3 regions of the Acidovorax sp. 69 genome follow, and region 3 is predicted to be linked to each of the others. Evidence: predicted binding sites of a transcription regulator. Region 3 holds the regulator's gene; each other region holds the start of a gene.
What was found. Region 3 encodes sigma-54, which starts transcription at its own class of promoters, with help from an activator protein. Its sites were predicted from a motif close to TGGCANGNAANCTGCTTT; they were not measured.
Positions count from the first base shown of each region.

Region 1: glnA (type I glutamate--ammonia ligase) is a predicted target of sigma-54. The motif match lies at 6,485-6,502, and genes of this name have one in related genera.
Region 2: CLU85_RS05580 (DUF2126 domain-containing protein) is a predicted target of sigma-54. The motif match lies at 6,324-6,341, and genes of this name have one in related genera.

Region 1 is NZ_PGEP01000001.1:1,925,000-1,932,938, forward strand. Features, by position in the region: rRNA gene CLU85_RS08785 (23S ribosomal RNA) at 1-416, shown strand, start outside; rRNA gene rrf (5S ribosomal RNA) at 556-668, shown strand; gene CLU85_RS08795 (16S rRNA pseudouridine(516) synthase) at 767-1,516, shown strand; gene CLU85_RS08800 (YncE family protein) at 1,693-2,676, shown strand; gene CLU85_RS08805 (polysaccharide deacetylase family protein) at 2,752-3,513, shown strand; gene CLU85_RS08810 (sterol desaturase family protein) at 3,604-4,617, shown strand; gene CLU85_RS08815 (EI24 domain-containing protein) at 4,653-5,561, shown strand; gene CLU85_RS08820 (molybdopterin-binding protein) at 5,558-6,379, shown strand; gene glnA (type I glutamate--ammonia ligase) at 6,552-7,939, shown strand, end outside.
Region 2 is NZ_PGEP01000001.1:1,200,915-1,208,853, forward strand. Features, by position in the region: gene CLU85_RS05575 (circularly permuted type 2 ATP-grasp protein) at 24-2,675, opposite strand; gene CLU85_RS05580 (DUF2126 domain-containing protein) at 2,805-6,311, opposite strand; gene CLU85_RS05585 (alpha/beta fold hydrolase) at 6,523-7,224, shown strand; gene panC (pantoate--beta-alanine ligase) at 7,297-7,939, opposite strand, start outside.
Region 3 is NZ_PGEP01000001.1:485,185-493,123, forward strand. Features, by position in the region: gene CLU85_RS02220 (hypothetical protein) at 53-577, opposite strand; gene argS (arginine--tRNA ligase) at 699-2,420, shown strand; gene CLU85_RS02230 (SPOR domain-containing protein) at 2,436-3,083, shown strand; gene CLU85_RS02235 (thiol:disulfide interchange protein DsbA/DsbL) at 3,140-3,796, shown strand; gene lptA (lipopolysaccharide transport periplasmic protein LptA) at 3,906-4,562, shown strand; gene lptB (LPS export ABC transporter ATP-binding protein) at 4,559-5,341, shown strand; gene CLU85_RS02250 (RNA polymerase factor sigma-54) at 5,341-6,942, shown strand; gene CLU85_RS02255 (thioesterase family protein) at 7,015-7,446, shown strand; gene CLU85_RS02260 (class I SAM-dependent RNA methyltransferase) at 7,479-7,939, shown strand, end outside.

The DNA of each region.
Region 1 (7,939 bases), 1.4 Mb from region 3:
GTGTTTGGCACCTCGATGTCGGCTCATCTCATCCTGGGGCTGTAGCCGGTCCCAAGGGTATGGCTGTTCGCCATTTAAAGAGGTACGTGAGCTGGGTTTAAAACGTCGTGAGACAGTTTGGTCCCTATCTTCCGTGGGCGCTGCAGATTTGAGGAAGCCTGCTCCTAGTACGAGAGGACCGGAGTGGACACACCTCTGGTGTATCGGTTGTCACGCCAGTGGCATTGCCGAGTAGCTAAGTGTGGAAGAGATAACCGCTGAAAGCATCTAAGCGGGAAACTCGTTTCAAGATGAGATCTGCCGGGGCCTTGAGCCCCCTAAAGAGTCGTTCAAGACCAGGACGTTGATAGGTCAGGTGTGGAAGCGCAGTAATGCGTTAAGCTAACTGATACTAATTGCTCGTGAGGCTTGACCCTATAACTTTGATAGCCAACACGCTGTGCGTGAAAGCTCAAAGATTGTTATGCCAAGTTGACGCAGTCAAAACACATAAAATCTGATTCCACTCTATGAATTCGTTGTCTTGCTCCAAGAGCAGGACGACTCCAAGTTATGCCTGATGACCATAGCAAGTTGGTACCACTCCTTCCCATCCCGAACAGGACAGTGAAACGACTTTGCGCCGATGATAGTGCGGGTTCCCGTGTGAAAGTAGGTCATCGTCAGGCTCTTATAGCCCCAAACCCCTCAGTCTCCAAAGGACTGGGGGGTTTTGCGTTTGGGGATAGGAAAATAATTGGTAGGTTGGTTCAATCCCATTTCCTTTATGCAGCTTCAAGATATTTTGTATTCGCAGGGCTTTGGTACGCGTCGGGTCTGTGCTGGACTGATTCAGCAAGGCTGGGTTTCTGTGTGTGAGTCGTCTTCGGCTGCCGAATACCTGCCCTGTACAGATGCCACTGCCGAGTACAAACCCGACGGCTTGCTTTTACGGGTGCAGGGCGTTGACTGGCCATACCATGCTAAGGCCTATGTGCTGTTGCACAAACCCGCTGGGACCGAGTGCTCTCAAAAGCCCTCTACGTATCCCAGCATCTACACCCTTTTGCCGGCTCCGTTGCGTCAACGGCCGACGAAAAGTGCTGTGCAAGGGGTGCAGGCGGTAGGGCGATTGGACCAGGACACGACGGGTCTGCTGCTTTTGAGTGATGACGGTCAGTTCATTCATCGAATGAGCTCACCAAAAAAACATGTTCCCAAGATTTACGAAGTTACCACCAAGCACCCCGTGGATGAATCCCAGGTGTCTAAATTGTTGGCTGGTGTTGTGCTTGACGATGACCCGAAACCGGTCCGCGCCGCTGCCTGCGAAGTGGTTTCGAACCATCGAATGGATCTGACCCTGACGGAAGGGAAATACCATCAGGTTAAGCGCATGCTCGCAGCCGTTGGCAATCGTGTCGAAGGCTTGCACCGCGCCCGCATCGGCGCGATGAATCTGCCGGCCGACTTGGCACCTGGATCCTGGAAGTGGCTGAGCGAGGATGATCTGTTGCTGTTGAATCGAATCCCCTAAAGGAAGATGTTCGTGGATTGGCAGCACCATGAACATGTCGGTTGTCTGCATGCGTGACCATGGGTATTTACGTGACTTTGGTCAATGTTCACGCCATATCCACGTTGTTACTTGTCCCGTATCGGGCAGTGGGCGGGTGCAGAGATACACTCGCAGGCTGTGTTGAAAGTGGTTCTGTGAAGATTTTCTCGATTGCGCGAGTGTGCGTTGCCCTCTGTGGGTTCTGGTTCTCTCTGGGAGGCGCTAGTGCAGCAGAGCCTCCTTTGTTCGTTCTCAATTCGCTGGAAGCCAATGTCAGCGTCATTGATCCGACGTCTTGGACCGAGACTGCCCGGATTCCAACAGGCAAAGAGCCACATCATCTCTACCTGACACCCGACGAAAAGTCGATCATTGTGGCCAATGCGCTTGGTGACACGCTGACTTTTGTCGACCCCCGTACTGCCCAGGTGCAGCGCACGGTGAGGGGTATTGTTGACCCCTATCACCTTCGATTCAGTCCCGACATGAAGTGGTTCATCACGGCTGCGAATCGGTTGAACCATGTGGATTTTTATCGCTGGGACGGGAAAGAACTGACCCTTGTGCAGCGAGTGGCCACATCGCGTACCCCTAGCCACTTGTGGATCGACAGTCGGAGCACCACGGTGTACTCGACCATGCAAGACAGTGACGAGCTAATTGCCATCGACATTGCCACCCAGACCATCAAGTGGCGGATCAAGACCGGTGCCATGCCCGCTGATGTCTATGGCAGCCCTGATGACAAGCGTATTTTTGTGGGCCTGACGGGCAGCGACAGTGTCGAAGTATTCGATGTCTCGGGGCGTGAGCCTGCCAGCATCAAGAAGATCAAGACGGGCAATGGAGCGCATGCCTTCCGTGCTGCGGGGGATGGTCGTCACCTTTATGTGAGCAACCGAGTAGCCAATTCCATCAGCAAGATCGACATGGTGACGCAACAGGTTGTGGAGTCGTATCCCGTGCCGGGCGGACCCGACTGTATGGATGTGTCAGCAGATGGCCGCTTCATCTACGTGAGCTCACGGTGGGCCCGCAAGCTTTCTGTGGTCGACACGGAAACCAAGAAGGTTGTCAGGCAAGTCGCGGTGGGCAAGTCACCCCACGGTGTCTGGACGCTTCATCACGCTCCGCGGTAACGGGTCGTGGCGGGTTTGGATCAGCAGAGGGGCGAGCGGCAGCTTATTGCAAAAAGCCGGCTGCGTTGGTTTGCTATATTATTTATAGCGTTGAATGCTTATGTTGCTTGCGCTATCGCCCAAAAAGACTGTAATAAGCCGCTGTATCTGACCTTTGACACTGGGCACATGGAGATCGCGCCTTTGGTTGCCGATGTGCTGAATCGGCAACAAGTCCGGGTGACGTTCTTTGCCGCGAACGAACGGACTAAGCAAGGGGACGGTAGCCTGGGTGAGCACTGGGCGCCTTGGTGGCACGCCCGTGCTGCGGAGGGGCATGAGTTTGCCTCGCACACCTGGAACCACACTTACTGGCGTGCCGATATGGGCAGTACCGAGAGCCCTTCATTTCGGGTGCGTCCTTCGGCTGGAATGCGCGAGGGGCAGGACTCTGTGATGTCGGCCGCCGACTATTGCGCAGAGATCAGTTTGGCATCAGATCGGCTCAAGATGGTGACAGGTAAATCCCCGTTGCCCTTGTTCCGTGCGCCAGGAGGCAAAACGTCCCCCCAGTTGATTGCCAGCGCCCGAGCGTGCGGGTACACCCACGTCGGATGGTCTCCCGCCGGTTTTTTGGGGGATGAGCTTCCTAGCGAGACGACCAGCAATGCCGCGTTGTTGCGCAAGGCACTGCGGGACGTGCGCAGTGGCGATATTCTCCTGGCGCACCTGGGGATCTGGTCGCGCAAAGATCCCTGGGCCCCTGCTGTGCTGGAGCCGCTGATTGTGGGGCTCAAGCAGCAAGGTTTTTGTTTCCGTACCTTGCGAGAGCATCCTCAATACGGCGCAGGCCGGTAGTACAGGTGTCACAGTGATGATCAGTCGCAAGGCAAGCGCATGGGGCGGCCCGGTTTTGTGCGTGTGTTGCAACCAAGGGAGCGCAATGTGATGGGATGGCTTGGCGGCTTGTTTGATGGTGTTCAGCAATGGCTTTTCGAGAGCGTGTTACAGCCGATGATGTTTTCGATGGGCCTGGCAAGTTTGCTGGAGAACGGCTACGAGGCCTCGGGCTGGCTGCTGGTGGGCTTGCTGCAACTGGCGGTGATCGTGGCTGTGATTGGGCCCCTGCAGCGCCTGTGGCCTGTGGAGCCGCTGACCCAGCGGGCAACCGTTCGCACGGACATTCTCTACACCCTGATTCACCGCTTGGGCGTGTTCCGGCTGGCTTTGTTTTTCACTGTCGATCCGCTGGCCGACTCCCTGTTTGGCGCTCTGCGTGTGGCGGGCGTCAGTACTTTTCAGTTGGATGGACTCTGGCCTGGCCTGACTGACCTCCCCTGGGTCAGCTTGTTGCTGTATCTGGTGGTGTTTGATTTTGTAGATTACTGGATTCACCGGGGGCAGCACCATTTTGAATGGTGGTGGCGGCTGCATTCTCTGCACCACGCGCAGCAGCAGATGACCATGTGGAGTGACAACCGCAACCACCTGCTCGACGACCTGCTCAGGGACGCGATTTTGGTGATCGTCGCGCAACTCATCGGTGTGGCGCCGGGCCAGTTCATCGCCATCTTGGCCATTACGCAGTTGAGCGAGAGCTTTCAGCACGCCAATGTTCGTTTGTGGTTTGGTCGCTGGGGTGAGCGCTTGTGGGTCAGTCCGCGTTTTCATCGCCTCCACCACAGCATCGGCATCGGCCACGAGACGATCAAGCCCTCTACAGGTGCGCCCTCTTCAGCCAAGGCAGGGGAACCCCACGTGGTGCTGGGTGGACACAACTTCGGCGTCTTGTTGCCCTGGTGGGACATGCTGATGCGGACGGCCAATTTCGAATTGCGCTTTGACCCTACCGGCGTGCGCGATCAGGTCGAGCCCGGTCCTGATGGCCAATTGCGTGACTACGGCACGGGCTTCTGGTCTCAGCAGTGGCGTGGCGTATTGCGGCTGTTTGGGAAGGCTTGACCCCTTGGGCGGGTGCTCGGGGTATGCTTGCTTCCATGGGATTACTGCTCGATTCTTTCTGGCGTGCAGCGGCGTATTGCCTGCGGCCTCGTGTCATTGTCCTGTCGCTGTTGCCGCTGTTGTTGATGGCGGCTTTGGCCCTGGGGCTGGGACATTTCTATTGGGATGCAGCAGTCCTGGGCATGCGCGCGCTACTGGATGCTTCTACGTTATTGGCCAGCATCTGGAGTTGGCTGCAGGGCTGGGGGATGGGGGATGTGACGGCCGTGATGGCTCCGTTGATGGTGGTTCTGGCAGTGGCTCCGGTGCTGGTGGTTGTCTCGCTGCTGATGGTGGCGGTGCTCATGACTCCGGCTTTGGTCGCCCTGGTGGCTGACCGGCGTTTCCCGAGCCTGGAGCGCAAGAAGGGGGGATCCTTCATTGCCAGTGTCGCTTGGTCGGTGGGTTCCACGGTTCTGGCGCTCATCGCCTTGGTGGTGTCGATTCCTTTGTGGCTCGTGCCGCCGCTCGTGCTTGTCCTCCCGCCTTTGATCTGGGGTTGGCTCACGTACCGTGTGATGGTGTTCGATGCTTTGGCAGACCATGCCAGCAAAGCAGAGCGCCAGGAGATATTCCGCCGCCACCGCAGTAGTCTGCTGAGCATTGGCATAGTCACGGGCTATCTGGGCGCTGCGCCCAGCATCGTGTGGGCCTCCGGGGTGGTCTTTGCGGCTGCGTTCTTTGTTCTCGTGCCGTTGGCCATCTGGATCTACACCCTGGTGTTTGCGTTCTCATCGTTGTGGTTTACCCACTATGGCCTGGCTGCGCTGCAACGATTGCGTGCCGAGTCTGTAGAGCCCGCTGGGCCTGGGGCCACACCCGCTGCCGTTGTGACGGGAGCTGCGCCCCCTGTAGCGTCTTTGCCCGTTTCTGAATCCCTTGCTAACGGAACCCCCACACCATGACCCCTTCTTTTGGCCTCATCATCGTGGGCGACGAAATCCTGTCGGGCAAGCGCGCTGACAAGCACATGCCCAAGGTGATTGAACTTCTCGCGGCACGTGGCCTTTCTCTCGCTTACGCTGACTATGTCGGGGACAACCCAGATCGGATCACTGCCACCTTGCAGCGAGCCTTCGCATCGGGCGATGTGGTGTTTTCATGCGGCGGCATAGGCGCCACCCCCGACGACCATACGCGCCAATGTGCAGCCCGGGCCCTTCAGCGCGAGCTTGCTCTGCACCCAGAGGCTGAAGCCTTGATCCGCGAGCGCATGCAGGATGTTGCCCAGGAGCAGGGCGTGCCGTACGAGGCCGATCGGCCCGACAACATTCACCGGCTCAACATGGGCATGTTTCCGGCCGGCGCCAGCATCATTTCGAACCCGTACAACAAGATACCCGGCTTCAGTTGCATAGGCGCAGGCGGCGGTGCGGTGCACTTTGTTCCGGGCTTTCCCGTCATGGCCTGGCCCATGATCGAAGGGGTGCTGGACCAGCGCTACACGGAGTTCTTCAATCGCACGCCTCAGACCGAACAGTCTGTGGTGGTCTATGGCGCGATGGAGGCTGCTTTGACGCCCCTCATGGAGCGCATCGAAAAAATGCATCCGCAAGTGCGGGTGTTCAGTCTGCCCAGCGTGGATCATCCACAATACGGGCGGCACATCGAATTGGGTGTCAAAGGGCCTGCTCCCTCGGTTCCTGCTGCTTGGCAGGAGCTGAAAAAGGGGTTGCACGATTTTGGTGCAAATTGTGGCCCTGAATTGGTGCGAAACCTGTGATGCCCTGTGTCGATTCATGAATTGCACTGTTTTGGTGCTTTTGAGCGGATGCCGTGCCAACCCATAGTCTGCGGCGCTCCTTCATAGTGCGGTAGTGCACTTGGCTGGCACGCAAACTGCTTTTATTTCGGCAAAATCTTTTTTCAACAAGCGCTTTACCCAGGAGAACCTGATGGCCAAGACCGTTGCAGACGTGATGAAGATGGTGAAGGAAAACGAAGTCAAATTCATTGACTTCCGTTTTACTGACACCCGTGGCAAACAACAGCACACCACGGTGCCCGTCTCTCACTTCGACGAAGACAAGTTCATTTCGGGCCATGCCTTTGATGGTTCGTCGATTGCCGGTTGGAAGGGCATCGAAGCCTCCGACATGCAGTTGATCCCCGATCCCAGCACGGCCAACATCGATCCTTTCTTTGAAGAAACGACGCTGATCCTGACCTGCGACGTGATTGAGCCCACCGACGGCAAGGCCTACGACCGCGACCCCCGCTCCATTGCCAAGCGCGCGGAAGCCTACCTGAAGGCGTCCGGCCTGGGTGATACCGCTTTCTTTGGTCCCGAGCCAGAATTCTTCATCTTCGACGGCGTTCGCTGGAGCACCGAGCCCAACAACACCTTCTACGAAATCGACGAGTACGAAGCGCCCTGGAACACCGGCGCCAAGCTTGAAGGCGGCAACCGTGGCCACCGTCCTACCGTCAAGGGCGGCTACTTCCCGGTGCCTCCGGTGGACAGCACACAAGACATGCGTGCTGAAATGTCCCTGATCCTCGAGTCGCTGGGTATTCCCGTCGAAGTGTTCCACCACGAAGTGGCGGGCGCTGGCCAGAACGAAATCGGTACCCGTTTCAGCACGCTGGTCGAACGCGCTGACTGGACGATTCTGCAAAAGTACGTGATCCACAACGTGGCCAATGCCTACGGCAAGACCGCGACATTCATGCCCAAGCCCTACCATGGTGACAACGGCTCCGGCATGCACGTGCACCAGTCGGTCTGGAAGGATGGCAAGAACCTGTTTGCAGGCGACGGCTACGCCGGTCTGAGCGACTTCGCGCTGTACTACATCGGAGGCATCATCAAGCACGCCCGTGCACTGAATGCCATCACCAACCCAGGCACCAACAGCTACAAGCGCCTGGTGCCTCACTTCGAAGCCCCGGTGAAGCTGGCCTACTCGGCCAAGAACCGCTCGGCCTCCATCCGTATCCCTTACGTGGCCAACCCCAAGGGTCGTCGCGTGGAAGCGCGCTTCCCCGATCCACTGATGAACCCCTACCTGGGTTTCGCAGCCCTGCTGATGGCGGGTCTGGACGGCGTGGAAAACAAGATCCATCCCGGCGAAGCCGCTACGAAGGATCTGTACCACCTGCCTCCAGAAGAAGACAAGCTGGTTCCTACCGTGTGCCACAGCCTGGACCAGGCCCTGGAACACCTGGACAAGGACCGCGCGTTCCTGACCAAGGGTGGTGTGTTCACCGACAGCATGATCGATGCCTACATTGATCTGAAGATGAATGAAGTGACCCGCTTCCGCATGGCTGTGCACCCTGT
Region 2 (7,939 bases), 720 kb from region 3:
GCACCTCGGGGGCGTGCTTCATATCAAGCGCCCACGCTGTGCCGCAGCGCATCGGCAGAGTGTGTGAAGTAACGTGTGGCCAGCACATCCGACAGGCCCAGCACCCCCTGCACGCAGCGGCCCAGGTACTGCTCCAGGGCTGCATACCGGCCCTCGGTATCCTGCGCGCACAGGGCCACCAGAGACAGCTCGCCCGCTTCTGGAATCCCCCGGCCCGCCGACTCGCCCGGTGTGCCTGCCGCAACCTCGATTTTGGCAATGCGCCCGCGCAGCGTTTGCGCGACCCAGGCCAGGGATCGGGGGTTGTCCCGGTCGATCACCAGCAGGTCCAGCAGTGCAGGCATGTCACGCCGCTGCTGGTACTGCGCGTGAAACGTGATGGTGCTGTCGAACAGCGCAAGCATGGCCTCGAAACCACTTTCGTCGAACACTGCTTCGGTCTGGAGACCACTTTCCAGCGCGGCGGCCAGAAAACCCAGCCGCTCCAGGTGTCGGCCGATGGACAGTAACCGCCAGCCGTCGTCGCGGGTCATGCGGTCGGTCTGCTGGCCCGTCATGGCGGCGGTGCGGCCGCTCAGGGTCTCGAGCTGGCGCAACGCGTCCAGCGGCGAAAAGTCGCCGTCCTCCGCGTCGGCGGGGCGTTGGGCAAAAAACTCGGCGTCGGCACGCACGATCAGGTTCCAGTGCTCCTGCGAAAGCCGGTCGCGCACGGCAGAGGCAGCGCCCACAATACCGCGCAGGTTGTAGCCCACGCTGGTGATCTGTGCGGCATTGGTCAGCCCGGCAATGAGCGAGCGCTCGAACACGCGCCGCGCCTGCGTGGCCGGTGGTACAGAGGGCAGCACCAGCCCCTGGCTCACGGCCATGGCGTTCAGCCACGCCAGCAGCGGCTGAGACGACTGGTCCTCGCCGTTCAGGCACTGCAGTGTTGTGCGTGCCAGGCGGGTGACGTTCTCGGTGCGCTCGGTGTAGCGGCCCAGCCAGAAGAGGTTTTCGGCCGCACGGCTGGTCACCTGGCGGCTGCGGTGCACCACGGCAGGGGCGCTCTGGTTGTGGGCCAACAGCGTGGTGGTGTCCACCGGGCCATCGGTCAATACCCAAACATCGGCACTGCTGCCGCCGCGCTGCATGGACGTGATCTCGCTGTCACCGGCGGCAATGCGCGCCAGCCCGCCGGGCAACACCTGCCAGGAGCCTGGGCCGTCGGATACGGCAAACACCCGCAGCATTACCGAGCGGGGGGCGATGCGGCTGTCCTGCTGATGCCCTGGCGGGCCTTCTTGCCAGGTGGGCATCTGCGACAGGGGAAGGTGGGCCTGCACCGTGTATTCGTCCCCCTGGCCTTGAATGCGCTGGGACCATTGCGCCAGGTCTTGCGTCGACAACGCCCTGCCAAGCACCGGCACCCGCTGCCCTATGGGCCAGGTGGGCCGGATCACGCTGTGCGCCAGTTGTGGCAGCACTGCCTGCATGGCCGTGCGTTCGCCGCACCACCAGGTGGGCAGGGAGGGCAGTGCCAGCTCTTCCCCCAGCAGGTGGCGCGACAGCGCAGGCATGAAGCCTTGCAGTGCCGACGACTCCAGAAACGCCGAACCGGGCGCATTGGCCACCAGCACGTTGCCTGCACGAATGGCCTGCAGCAGGCCGGGCACGCCCAGGCGTGAGTCGCTGCGCAGCTCCAATGGGTCCAGAAACTCGTCGTCCAGGCGCTTCAAGATGCCGTGCACCGGTTGCAGGCCGTGCAGCGTCTTGAGGTACAGGTGCGCATCGCGCACCGTGAGGTCGCTGCCCTCTACCAGCGTGAGGCCGAGGTAGCGGGCCAGGTATGCGTGCTCGAAATAGGTTTCGTTGTACGGGCCGGGCGTGAGCAGCACGATGCGCGCATCCGGCCCCACTGGGCTCATCTTCCGCAGCCCGTCAAGCAGGGCGCGGTAGGTGGCGGCCAGACGCTGCACATGCATCTGGCGGAACGCCTCGGGGAACAGGCGCGAGATGAGCAGCCGGTTCTCCAGCAGGTAGCCCAGGCCTGACGGCGCCTGGGTGCGCTGGGTGACCACCCACCAGTCCCCCTGTGCGTCGCGCGCCATGTCAAATGCCGCAATGTGCAAGTGGGTGCCACCGACGGGTTGGACCCCGTGCATGGCGCGCAGATAGCCGGGGTGACCCTGCACCAGCGCGCTGGGCAGCAGCCCACGCCGCAGCAGCTCTTGCGGGCCATATACGTCGGCCATCACACGGTCGAGCAGGCGCGCGCGCTGCTGCACTCCCCGTTCGATGTGGGCCCAGTCGCCCTGCGAGAGGATGAGCGGGAACAGATCGACCGACCAGGGCCGCTGCGGGCCGTCGGCATCGGCATACACGTTGTAGGTGACACCGTTGTCGCGCACCTGCCGTTGCAGGCTTTGCATGCGCCGGTCCAGGTCCTGAAAGCCCTCGGGCCCCATTTGATCGAAAAAATCGGCCCAAGCGCTTGTTAGATCTGCGCTATCAGCTATCGAAATAGGAGTTTTTTCGTTGTGCGCAAGGCCGTCGGAAGGGGCGCAGCGTGTGGCCGCACTGGCGCCACGCAGCTCGTCAAAGTGCCCGGACGCAGCGGCGGGTGCCAGCGCGGCCGCCAGCTGGGCCGCGCTTTCGGAGAGATCTGTGGGCAAAAGGCTGTCTTTGGGGTTGGTCACTGGGCTGGATTTTCGGGCATTTGGTCTGCGGGCCTCTGCGGGTTACCCACACCCTTCCAAACCGGCACGGCCCAGGCCACTGTCGCGGTCCCCCACAGAGGGAAGGCGCGCAGCGACTCGGGGGCATCTCTAGCGCCGCATCTTGCGCCGCAAATCCAGCGTGAACGGAAACTCGCGGCTGCCCGGCAGCTCGATGGTGGCCGGGGGCACCGCCAGCCTGCCCGGCGTGTGCCCCATGCGGGAAAAGCGCGTCAAGCGGCGGCTTTCAGCCTCATAGGCATTGACCGGGAAGGTGTCGTAGCTGAGCCCGCCCGGGTGCGCCACGTGGTACTGGCACCCACCTACGGAGCGGTTCATCCAGGTGTCGACAATGTCGAACGTGAGTGGCGCATGGGCGCCAATGGTTGGGTGCAGGGCCGAGGGCGGGTTCCAGGCCTTGTAGCGCACACCGGCCACAAACTCGCCGGTGGTGCCGGTGGTCTGCAGTGGCAGCGGCTGGCCGTTGACGGTGACCACATGGCGGCTCTCGTTGAGGCCAGTCACGCGCACCTCGATGCGTTCAAGCGACGAATCCACATAGCGCACAGTGCCGCCCGCAGAGCCCTCTTCGCCCATCACATGCCAGGGCTCCAGCGCGGTGCGCAGTGTCAGCTCCACCCCCATCGATTGCACCGTGCCGACCATGGGAAAGCGGAACTCGAACTGCGGTGCAAACCATGCGGGGTCGAAGGCATAGCCCGCTTCGACCATGTCCTCCACCACGTCGTGCATATCCTGCTGGATGAAGGTGGGCAACATCCAGCGGTCGTGCAGCTCCGTGCCCCAGCGGGCGGCGGGGGCTCGGTAGGGCGTCTTCCAGAAGCGCGCAATGAGGGCGCGCAGCAGCAGCTGCTGCACCACGCTCATGTGGGCGTGGGGCGGCATCTCGAACGCACGCAGCTCCAGCAGGCCCAGGCGGCCAGTGCTGCTGTCGGGCGAATACATCTTGTCGATGGAAAACTCGCTGCGGTGCGTGTTGCCCGTCACGTCCACCAGGATGTTGCGCAGCGTGCGGTCTACCACCCAGGGTGGCATGTCCTGGCCGTAGGTGGCACGGTTGGTTTCGATCTCGCGCAGCGCGATTTCCAACTCATACAACTGGTCATTGCGTGCCTCGTCCACGCGGGGGGACTGGCTCGTGGGGCCGATGAACAGGCCGCTGAACAAATAGCTCAGGCTCGGGTGGTTATGCCAGTACAGCAGCAGGCTGGCCAGCAGTTCGGGGCGGCGCAGGAACGGCGAGTCGGCGGGCGTGGCACCACCCATCACAAAGTGGTTGCCGCCCCCGGTGCCGGTGTGGCGGCCATCGGTCATGAACTTTTCGGCCGACAGGCGCGTCTCCCACGCGGCCTGGTACAGGAACTCGGTGTGCTGCACCAGCTCCTTCCAGTGGCTGGCGGGGTGGATGTTCACCTCGATCACGCCGGGGTCGGGCGTGACCGCCAGAACCTTCAGGCGCGCGTCGCGTGGCGGCGGGTAGCCTTCCAGCACGATCTTCAGGCCCAGCTCTTCGGCCGTGTTTTCCACGGCGGCCAGCAGGTCCAGATAGTCGTCCAGGCGCGCCAGGGGCGGCATGAAGACATACAAAACGCCGTACTTTTCGCCCACCTTCTCGGCCTTGGGGCCACTGGCGCGGCGCGGGTCGCGTACCTCCACACACATGGCGGTGCGCGACAGACCCGCGGCCGATTGGAACTTGCCCGGGGGCTCCACTCCGGCGTGGGGGTCAGGCTGGCCGGTCTGGCGTGCGTTGTCGCCGCCTGCGGTGCCCTGCTGCGCCACACGGCGCGCCTCGCCAGGCGAGGTGGCGCCCGCCAGGTAGGGCAGATCGCGGTCACCCACCACGGCACCCGGCGCCGTGGCATACCGTGCGCGCAGTGTGCTGGCTGCGCTCAGCGGGCCTTGGGGGGCTGTCGGGTCGAGTGGTATCAGGTGATCAGTGTCGGCGGCGTTCACCCAGGGCAGGGCGTCGAGCGGCAGGCGGTAGCCCATGGGCGAGTCGCCCGGGATGAGAAACATGCGCTCATCGCGAAAGTACCAGGGGCTGGTGCTCCATGGGCTGCCCTTCAGCGTGCCTGCACCCTCCGGGTCGCCCGCTTGCAGCGGCAGCACATAGCCCACCACGCTGTCGAGCTTTTGCTCGAACACGCGGCGCAGGCGGCTGCGCTCCAGCTCGTCGTCCAGGCGCGCGTCAAACGGGTCCACGTTGACTGGCAGCCGCCGCTCGCGCCACAGGTAGTAGAAAGTGTCCTCATAGCCGGGCAGCACGAAGCGGTCGGTAATGCCCAGTTTGCGGGTGAGGTGGTGCACAAAACGCCGAGCGTCTTCGCTGGTGTAGTGCGAGGGGTTGCGTTCGTCGGCAAACAGGGCAGGGTTGCGCCACGCTGGTTGGCCATCGGCCCGCCAGCAGATCGACAGGGCCCAGCGTGGCAACTGCTCGCCGGGATACCACTTGCCCTGGCCAAAGTGCAGAAAACCGCCCTGGCCATATTCAGCGCGCAGCTTGTGCACCAGCTCGGTGGCAAAGCCGCGTTTGGTGGGGCCCAGGGCATCGGTGTTCCACTCGGCCGCGTCGCGGTCGCCCACGGCCACAAAGGTGGGCTCGCCGCCCATGGTCAGGCGCACATCGCCTGCCACCAGGTCGGCATCGACCTTCTCGCCCAGTGCCAGCACGGCCTGCCATTGGTCGGCGGTGTAGGGCTTGGTCACGCGGGGTGATTCGAAGATGCGCGTGACGCGCATTTCGTGGCTGAACTCCACCTCGGCTTCGTCCACGCCGCCCTCAATGGGCGCGGCACCCGAGGGCTGGGGTGTGCAGGCCAGCGGGATATGCCCCTCGCCCGCCATCAGGCCGCTGGTGGCGTCCAGGCCAATCCAGCCCGCGCCGGGCAAATACACCTCGCACCAGGCGTGCAGATCGGTGAAGTCCACGTCGGTGCCGCTGGGACCGTCGAGCGCCTTCACGTCGGGCGTGAGCTGGATCAGATAGCCCGACACAAACCGTGCGGCCAGACCCAGGTGGCGCAGCAGTTGTACCAGCAGCCAGCCCGAGTCGCGGCACGAGCCGCTGGCCTTTTCCAAGGTTTCTTCGGGCCCTTGCACGCCCGGCTCCATGCGGATGAGGTAGCGGATGTCCTGCGCCACCTGCTGGTTGAGCTTGACGAGAAAATCAATCGTGCGCTGCGGGCTGCGGTCGACCTTGTCGAGGTAGGCCTGGACCAGCGGGGTGACCGGATCGGCGATCAGGTACGGTGCCAACTCTTGCTGGACCTCTGCGCTGTAGTTGAACGGGACCTCTTCAGCGTCCGGTTCCAGAAAAAAGTCGAACGGGTTGTACACCGCCATCTCGACCACCAGGTCCACCGTGATCTTGAAGCTGCGCGTCTTCTCGGGGAACACCAGCCGCGCCTGGTAGTTGGCAAACGGGTCTTGTTGCCAGTTGACGAAGTGCTGCGCAGGCTCGACCTTGAGCGAGTACGAAATGACGTTGCTGCGGCAATGGGGTGCGGGACGCAAGCGAACGGTTTGAGGCCCCAGGCCAACCAGCCGGTCGTATTGATAATGCGTGACGTGGTGGAGGGCGGCGTGGATGGGCATATGCAGGCCATGCTAGCAAGTCCCGAGCCATCGTGGTGAACAATCCCCGTGCCGGTGCCTTGCGTTCACGGCCTGTTCACAATCAGAGGTGTGTGTCTTTCTGGTTCGCTTCGAGTGAGACACCGAAAACACCACCGTCTGCGCCCATTCCTTCATAGCACCAACTTGGTGATTCACCCTGCCGACCTGCCATGTCCCAGCCCCCCAACTTGTGCTTTTGCCCGGCCTGGCGGCCGATGAACGTATGTGGCGCGGTGTTTTGCCCCACATGCCCGAGGCCCTGCGCCCGGTGGTGGCCACGGCCCACCAGGACGTCACGCTGCACACCATCGAGGATTTCGCCGCCCGCTTGCTGGCCCAGCACGCGGGGCCGCTGTTGCTGGCCGGTGCCTCCATGGGCGGGATGATTGCGATGGAGGCGGCACGCCAGGCGCCCGAGCGCGTTGCGGGGTTGGCCTTGCTGGGCACCACGGCCCGGCCTGAAACGCCGGACATGCGCGCGCTGCGCGAGGCTGCCATCGAACTCTTTGAACAAGGTCGCCTGCGCGAAGTGATCGAGCCCAACGTGGCGCTGGCTTTTCACCCGGACAACGCCACGCGGCCTGGGCTGGTACAGGTCTATCTGGACTTTGTACTGGATGCGGGCGCTGCGCACCTGGTGCGCCAGAACCGCGCCGTCATTCATCGCCCCGATGCGCGCCAGCACCTGCCCGGCGTGACCTGTCCGGTGCTGGTGGTGTGCGGCCAGGCCGACCAGCTCACGCCGCCCGAATGTTCAGCCGAGATCGCGGCGCTGGTCCCCCATGCCGACCACACCCTGCTGGCCGGCAGTGGCCACATGCTGACCCTGGAGCAGCCCGAGGCGGTCAACCACCTGCTGGTGCAGTGGCTGGCCCGCGGCGGATGGATTTGAACCGGGTTTTGAGTGTTTTTGGCTGCTAGCGCTTATTCTGTAAGCGCTAGTAGCTATGAAATTGGTAGTGAGTCAGAATTCGAGGTTGTCGATCAACCGCGTGGCCCCCAGCCGCGCGGCGCCCAGAACCACCAGCGTGCCCTCGGCATCCTCGGCGGTGGCCGGGAGCAAGTCCGCGCGGCGGCGCACGGTGAGGTAGTCGGGCAACCAGCCCCGGGCGCGCAGGGCATCGAGGGCCTGCGGCTCCAGGCCAGTGCGGCTGTCGGGCGGGGTCAGCAGCCACTGCTGTGCCAGCTGCTTCAAGGCCTGCGACAGGGCCACGGCCTCTTGCCGTTCTGCGGGGCCCAGATAGCCATTGCGCGAACTCAGTGCCAGGCCATCGGCTGCGCGGCAGGTCTCGCCCGCCACCACCTCAACAGGCAGCGCAAACTGCTGCACCATGTGGCGGATCACCATGAGCTGCTGGTAGTCCTTCTTGCCAAACACGGCGGTGCCGCCTGACTGCCCCAGCACACAGGCAAAGAGCTTCATCACCACGGTGCTCACGCCCACAAAGAAGCCGGGTCTGAAATGGCCTTCGAGCATGTCGGCGAGCTGCGGGTCGGGGTGCACCTTGAAGGTCTGGGGCTGCGGGTACAGATCGGCCTCGCGCGGTGCAAACAACACATCGCAGCCCGCCGCCTTCAGTTGCGCGCAGTCGGCCTCCCAGGTGCGC
Region 3 (7,939 bases):
CTGCGGGCGGCAACGCAGAGAAGGGAGGGCGAGCATCGGGGGACGGCGCGGTCTACCGCAGCGAAGGCCTCCGCGGCACCGCTGCGGCGTGGTGGGCGCGCAGCGCGGTATGAATCTGCCGTGGGTCGTAAGCCAGTCCCTCAAGGAGGACCACCACATCGCCCCCCCGTTGCCAGCGCTGCAGCGTTTTGACGATCACGCCCAGCGCCGATACCGTGCTGCTGCTGCGCAGCTTCACGCGGATGGCGTTTTCGTAGCCATCGAACTGTACGCGCTCCATGGCCTCCCACGGCACGGTGGCCGAATCATCGTCGCGCAGGTCGGTGATGCCGGATTCGTCGATCACCACCGCAGGCTCCCGTACGCTGTAGGCCTCCCAAGCCGACCGGCCCAGGGTCCCTGCGATGCAAAACGAGCTGAACGCCCCGACCGAAGCGATGAGCGTAATCAACCTGTTGTCGGCCGCATAGATCAGAAGCACCGAGTAGGCCAGGCACGCGACCATGAGCAGTGTGAAGGGCACCTGAAACAGCAGGGTCCACCGGCGTCGGTACAGAAAAATGGGTTGAGGCTGCATGCGTAAATCTCCTGAGCCAGGGCGTGGCAGCACCTTCTGCCGACGGGCCATTGTCGCTGTGCCAGCGCGATCCCGGCGGGTCGTCCGGCGCCTTCGTTAAACGGCCCCGTAAAATCCGCCGATGCTCACAGCCAAAAATGAATTGCTCGCTGCGCTTGCCGCCGAGCTGGAAGTCCTGTCCGAGGGCGCCGGCGCCAAGGCAGCGTTTGAATCCCCCAAGGTGGCCGCGCATGGCGATTTCGCCTGCACCGCCGCCATGCAGCTGGCCAAGCCGCTCAAGCTCAACCCCCGCGCGCTCGGCGAGCAGCTCAAGGCTGCCTTGGAGGCCACACCGGCCTTCCGGCGCTGGGTCGATGCGATCGAGATCGCTGGCCCCGGTTTTCTCAACATCCGCCTCAAGCCCGCCGCCAAGCAGGAAATTGTGCGCGAGGTGCTCGCCGCTGGCGAGCGTTTTGGCTACCAGACGGATCGGGGCGCCAAGGTGCTGGTCGAGTTCGTCTCGGCCAACCCCACGGGCCCGCTGCATGTGGGCCATGGCCGCCAGGCCGCGCTGGGTGATGCCATCTGCAACATCTTTGCCACCCAGGGCTGGGACGTGCACCGCGAGTTCTATTACAACGACGCCGGTGTGCAGATACAGACACTCACAAACAGCACCCAGTTGCGCGCCAAGGGTTTCAAGCCCGGTGACGACTGCTGGCCTATCGACCCTGAGAATCCGGCCAGCAAGGCCTTCTATAACGGCGACTACATCCAGGACATCGCCAACGACTTCCTGGCCAAGAAGACCGTCAAGGCGGACGACCGTGAGTACACCGCCACCGGCGATGTGGATGATGGGGAGTCCATCCGCCAGTTCGCCGTGGCCTACCTGCGCAACGAGCAGGACAAGGACCTGCAGGCCTTCAACCTGAAGTTCGACGAGTACTACCTGGAATCGAGCCTGTACACCAGCGGCCGCGTGGACGCCACGGTAGGCAAGCTCGTCGCCAACGGTAAGACCTACGAGCAGGACGGCGCCCTGTGGCTCAAGAGCACCGACTACGGCGACGACAAGGACCGTGTCATGCGCAAGCAAGATGGCACCTACACCTACTTCGTGCCCGACGTGGCCTATCACATCGCCAAATGGGAGCGTGGCTTCACCAAGGTCGTCAATATCCAGGGCACAGACCATCACGGCACCATCGCCCGGGTGCGCGCCGGGCTGCAAGCGGCCGATGTCGGCATTCCCCAGGGCTACCCGGACTACGTGCTGCACACCATGGTGCGTGTAGTCAAGGGCGGCGAAGAGGTCAAGATCAGCAAGCGCGCCGGCAGCTATGTGACGCTGCGCGACCTGATCGAGTGGACCAGCAAGGATGCCGTGCGCTTCTTCCTGCTCAGCCGCAAGCCTGACACCGAGTACACCTTCGACGTGGACCTGGCGGTGGCTCAGAACAACGACAACCCGGTGTACTACGTTCAGTACGCACATGCGCGGATTTGTTCGGTGCTGCGCGCCTGGCAAGAGTCCGTGGTCGGGCAGGGCGGTGGCGACGTGGCCTCGCTGCAGGGCGTGGACCTGTCGGCCCTGGAAGGCCCACAGGCCCAGGCGCTGATGCTGCAACTGGCCAAATACCCCGAGATGCTCACTGCCGCTGCTGACGGGGAGGCTCCGCACGACGTGACCTTCTACCTGCGCGACCTGGCCGCCAGTTACCACAGTTACTACGACGCCGAGCGCATTCTGGTGGACGATGAAACAGTCAAGCGGGCTCGCCTGGCTCTCGTCGCCGCCACTGCGCAGGTATTGCACAATGGCCTCGCCGTGCTGGGCGTGTCGGCCCCAGCCAGAATGTAAGCAGTGACGTTGAATATGAAGAAACAACAGACGGGCGGGACCATCATCGGCTTCATCGTCGGGGTCATTGTGGGCCTCGGCGCTGCACTGGCTGTTGCCGTGTACGTGACCAAGGTGCCGGTACCCTTCCTGAACAAGGGCAACGGCCGGGGCGCCGACCTGGATGCAGCCGAATCGCAGAAGAACAAGAATTGGGACCCGAACTCGCCGCTGTATGGCAAGAACCCCGCGCGCCCTCCCGCACCGGCCGTGGCGGCGGCTGCGTCGGCCCCGACCTCCACGCCAGCGCCCGAGGTGCGTGCTGCAGCTTCTGCTCCCAAGCCTGCCGCCAGCAAGCCCGAGGCCGCCAAGGCCGAAAGCAAGCCCGGTGCCGACCCGTTGGGGGATCTGGCCGTGGCCAAAGCGGCTGCCAAGGGCAATGTGGACCCGTTCGACTATTTTGTGCAGGCAGGTGCGTTTCGCACCCAGGCCGATGCCGACGCCCAGCGCGCCAAGCTGGCCATGTTGGGTTGGGAGGCCCGCGTGAGCGAGCGTGAGCAAAACGGCCGTGCGGTTTTCCGCGTGCGGGTGGGCCCGTTCACCAAGCGCGACGACGCAGAGCAACTCAAGGAAAAGCTTGATGCAGCTGGGGTGGAGTCTGCCCTGGTGCGCGTGCAGCGCTGAACTTTTTACTGAGCCTTGGCTCACACCCCCATACCCGAACCAGGAGAGTCTTTGTCATGAAACGCCGTGAGTTTTCTTTGTCCGCCGCCTCCGCAGTTGCTGCTACCACCCTGACGCTGCCAGTGGCCAACACCGCGCTGGCCCAGGCCCGCCAGTTCAAGGAGGGCAAGGACTTCAAGCGGCTGGACAAGCCCGTGGCGCCCGACGCGCCCGCTGGCAAGACCGATGTGATCGAGTTTTTCTGGTACAGCTGCCCCCATTGCAATGCGTTCGAGCCCACGCTGGACGCCTGGGTCAAAGCGGCGCCCAAGGATCTGAGCATCCGCCGTGTCCCCGTGGCGTTCAACGCCAGCTTTGTGCCACAGCAAAAGCTTTACTACGCGCTCGAAGGCATGGGCAAGCTCGAAGCGTTGCATGCCAAGGTGTTCCGTGCGATCCATGTGGAGAAGGCGAAGCTGGCCAAGGACGATGAAATCCTGGCCTGGGTGACCCAGCAAGGCGTGGATGTCGCCAAGTTCAAGGAGGTCTACGGCTCCTTCGGCGTGTCCAATCAGGTCCGTCGCGCTTCGCAGCTGCAGGACGCTTACGGGGTGGAGGGCGTGCCTTCGATGGGTGTTGCTGGCAAGTTCTACACAGACGGCACCATGGCTGGCAGCATGCAAACCGTGTTGCAAGTGGTGGAATACCTGGCCACCACGGCCCGCAAAGGCTGACGTTAAGCTGCCGCCTACCGTCTGGCACCCCCTCAAAAGCCCGCACAAGCGGGCTTTTTTCGTGGTGAAGGCCAACGGGTGGATACAATGATTGCAAGATTCGTGCCCTATGAACCATCGCCTCATCCCCCTTCTCTTGCTCGCAGCCCTGCTTGGCCCCTTGGGCGTGGCGCACGCCGAAAAGGCAGACCGCGCCAAACCGATGAACATCGAGGCCGATGCCCTGCGCCACGATGAACTCAAGCAGACCAGCGTGTTTTCGGGCCGCGTGGTCATGACCAAGGGCACCATCGTGCTGCGCGGTGCGCGGCTGGATGTGCGCCAGGATGCTGATGGCTATCAATATGGCGTAGTCACGGCGGAGGCCGGTAAACGGGCCTTTTTCCGCCAAAAACGCGACACGCTGGCCGGGGTGCCTGATGAGTTCATCGAAGGCGAGAGCGAAGTCATCGAGTACGACGGCAAGGCCGACAACGTGCGCTTCATTACCCGTGCCGAGCTGCGCCGCTACCGTGGGGCGATGCTCAGCGACGAAATCACGGGCGCCGTGATCGTCTACAACAACCTCACCGATGTGTTCACTGTGGATGGCCAGCGGACCCCTGCAGCCAATGCAGCGGGCGACGCCCCAGCCTCCGGCAGCCGCGTGCGCGCGGTGCTCGCGCCCAAGGACCCCAAGCCCGGCGCGACAGCACCGGTGCCGGCACTGCCTTCGTCAGCCCCTGTGCTGCGGCCCAGCAACAGCCTTGGCGGCGACGCGAAGTGAGCGCGCCGCCTGACCGTTCCGGCCCTGACTCCCAGGCCGGCAGCCGACTGGAAGTTCAGCACCTGGCCAAGTCCTATGGCAGCCGCAAGGTCGTCAAGGACGTGTCACTCACGGTTCAAAAGGGCGAGGTCGTGGGGCTGCTCGGCCCCAACGGCGCGGGCAAGACCACCTCGTTCTACATGATCGTGGGTCTGGTGCGCAGTGATGAGGGCGACATCCGCATCGACGGCCAATCGGTGGCCCATATGCCCATCCACCGCCGCTCGCGGCTCGGGCTGTCTTACCTGCCTCAGGAAGCCTCCATCTTTCGCAAGCTCTCGGTCGAAGAGAATGTGCGCGCCGTGCTGGAGTTGCAGCGTGGCGATGACGGCCAGCCGCTCTCACGTGACGCCGTTGAAGAGCGCCTGACGGCCCTGCTGCAAGAGTTGCGCGTGGACCACCTGCGTGCCTCGCCCGCCATGGCTTTGTCGGGCGGTGAGCGCCGCCGCGTTGAAATCGCTCGCGCCCTGGCCACCCAGCCGCGTTTCATTCTTCTGGACGAGCCCTTTGCGGGCATCGACCCCATCGCCGTGATCGAGATCCAGCGCATCATCGGCTTCCTGAAAGCGCGGGGCATCGGTGTACTGATCACGGACCACAACGTGCGTGAGACCCTGGGCATCTGCGATCACGCCTTCATCATCAGCGACGGCCGCGTGCTGGCGCAGGGCACGCCGTCCGAGATCGTGGACAACGCCGAAGTGCGCCGGGTGTACCTGGGCGAACATTTCCGCATGTGATGAAGCCAGGTCTCTCGCTGCGCGTCTCGCAGCATCTTGCACTGACCCCCCAGCTTCAGCAGTCGATCCGGCTGCTGCAGTTGTCCACGCTCGAACTCTCGCAGGAAGTCGAGCAGATGCTCGACGAAAACCCGTTCCTCGAACGCAATGCCGACGAAGCTCCGCGCGAAGAGTTTGGCCTGGAAGCGGCCGACACGCCCGCACAGGCCGATGACTACAGCGCGGACGATGCTATTTTTTCAGGAGCTACTAGCGCAAGCAGCACAAGCACTGAAAGCCAAAATGATGCTGAAGTCTCCAGCGCTGGCTCCGACGAGCCCGACTGGAGCGGCGACGGTACCGTGGAGATGGCGCCCAACGACGCCGAGTGGGGCGGAGATGCCCCTGCCCGCACGCGCAACGACTCCGAAGGCGATGAGGCCGACGCCACCGAGCTGGCCCGCTCCCATGAATCGCTGACCGCTTTTTTGCACCGCCAGGCGTTGGCGCTGCGCCTGTCCGAGATCGACCGCGCTGCGCTGCGCTTTCTCATCGAGTCGCTCAACGACGACGGCTATCTGGAAGACCCCCTGGAAGAGCTGGCCGTCAGCCTGGCGGGCCCCGAGGATCTGGAACAGATCGAAGAGCTGGTGCACCGCTTTACTGTGGCGCAGCGTTTGCTGCAAAGCCTGGAGCCTGTGGGTGTGGGCGCACGCGGCCTGGCGGAGTGCCTCACGCTACAGCTCAACGCCTTGGCGCAGGATGAAGACAGCGATGCCGACCCTGACACGGTGCAAACGGCACTGCGCATCTGCCAGCAGCCGCTGGAGATGCTGGCCCGGCGCGACGTGCGCCGCCTGACCCAGGCCTGCAGCGAAGGCGGCAGCAGTGGCGAAGAACGCACGCGCGCAGCCATGGCCCTGATTGCCCGGCTGGAACCGCGCCCAGGCCGCAGGTTTGTCGATGTGGAGCGCAACATCATCGTGCCCGACGTCATCGTGCGCAAAGCGGGGCGCGCCAATGGGCGTGATGGCCAGCACAACTTCATCGTCGCACTCAACCCCGACGTCATGCCGCGCCTGCGCGTGCATGACATCTACGCCGGCGCCCTGCGCGGCCACAAAGGCGGCGAGGGCCACCAGGGCATGCAGCAGCGCCTGCAGGAAGCGCGCTGGTTCATCAAGAACATCCAGCAGCGCTTCGACACGATCCTGCGGGTGTCGCGCGCCATCGTCGAGCGGCAAAAGAACTTCTTTACCCATGGCGAACTGGCCATGCGCCCGCTGGTGCTGCGCGACATTGCCGACGAGCTGGGCCTGCACGAGTCCACCATCAGCCGCGTGACCACCGCCAAGTACATGGCCACGCCGATTGGCACCTACGAGCTGAAATACTTCTTTGGTTCGGGCCTGGGCACCGAGACGGGTGGCAATGCATCCAGCACCGCCGTGCGCGCCCTCATCAAACAGTTCGTCGCGGCAGAAAGCCCCGCCAAGCCGCTGTCCGACAGCCAGATCGCTGAAATGCTCAAGGAGCAGGGCATTGAATGCGCGCGCCGTACGGTGGCCAAGTACCGCGAGGCGCTCAAAATTGCGCCAGCCAATCTGCGCAAGGCGCTGTAGATGTGCTGGCAGGTGGGTGCGCCCACCTGGTTTTTCCGTTCTGCTATTTCTCCTTCTACCCGCCGCTCCACCATGGCCCGCATCGTTTTCGACCTTCCTGCGCACTTCGGTTTTTCCACCGAAATGCAGATCTACATCAGCCACGTCAACCAGGGCGGCCACCTGGACAACGCGCAACTGCTCAGCCTGGTGTCCGAGGCGCGCGTGCGTTTCTTCCAGTCGCTGGGTTACCCCGAGGCCGATGTGGGTGGGTTGTCCATCGTGGTGGGCGACATCGTGGCGCAGTACAAGTCGGAAGGTTTCCACGGCGAGACCATGCGGGTGGAGATGGCGCCTGCGGACTTCAATCGCTACGGTTTTGACCTCGTTTTTCGCATGACCGAGAAGGCCGAGGGCCGCGAGGTGGCGCGCGGCAAGATCGGCATCGTTTTCATTGGCAAGGCCGACCGCAAGGTGGCGCCCATCCCCGAGTCCATCCGCCAATTGCTGCTTTTGCGCGCCTGAGAGGCTGAGCGCGTATCCTTTCGGCCAGTCTTATGAACCAACTCCAACTTTTCCTCCCCTGCGCCGCCGGCGTCGAGGGCTTTCTGGCCGACGAGGTGCACGCCATCACCGGCCTCACGGGGCAAGACCTGCTCATGGGCCGTGGCGGCGTGCTGCTGCGTGCCTCGTGGCGCGATGCGCTGCTGCTCAACCTGCACAGCCGCCTGGCCCAGCGCGTGCTGGTGCAATTGGCCCACCGCCCTTACCGTTCTGAAAACGACCTGTACGCCGCCGCCAGTGACGTGGCCTGGGAGATCTGGTTCACCACGCGCCAGACCTTCAAGGTCGAGGTGACCGCCCAGCACAGCCCGCTGCAGAGCCTGAACTTCGCGGGCCTCAAGGTCAAGGACGCGGTGGCCGACCGCTTCCGCGCCAAGAGCGGTGTGCGGCCCGATGTGAACACCCAGTGGCCCGACGTGCGCATCCACCTGCACCTGACCACCGACGAAGCCAC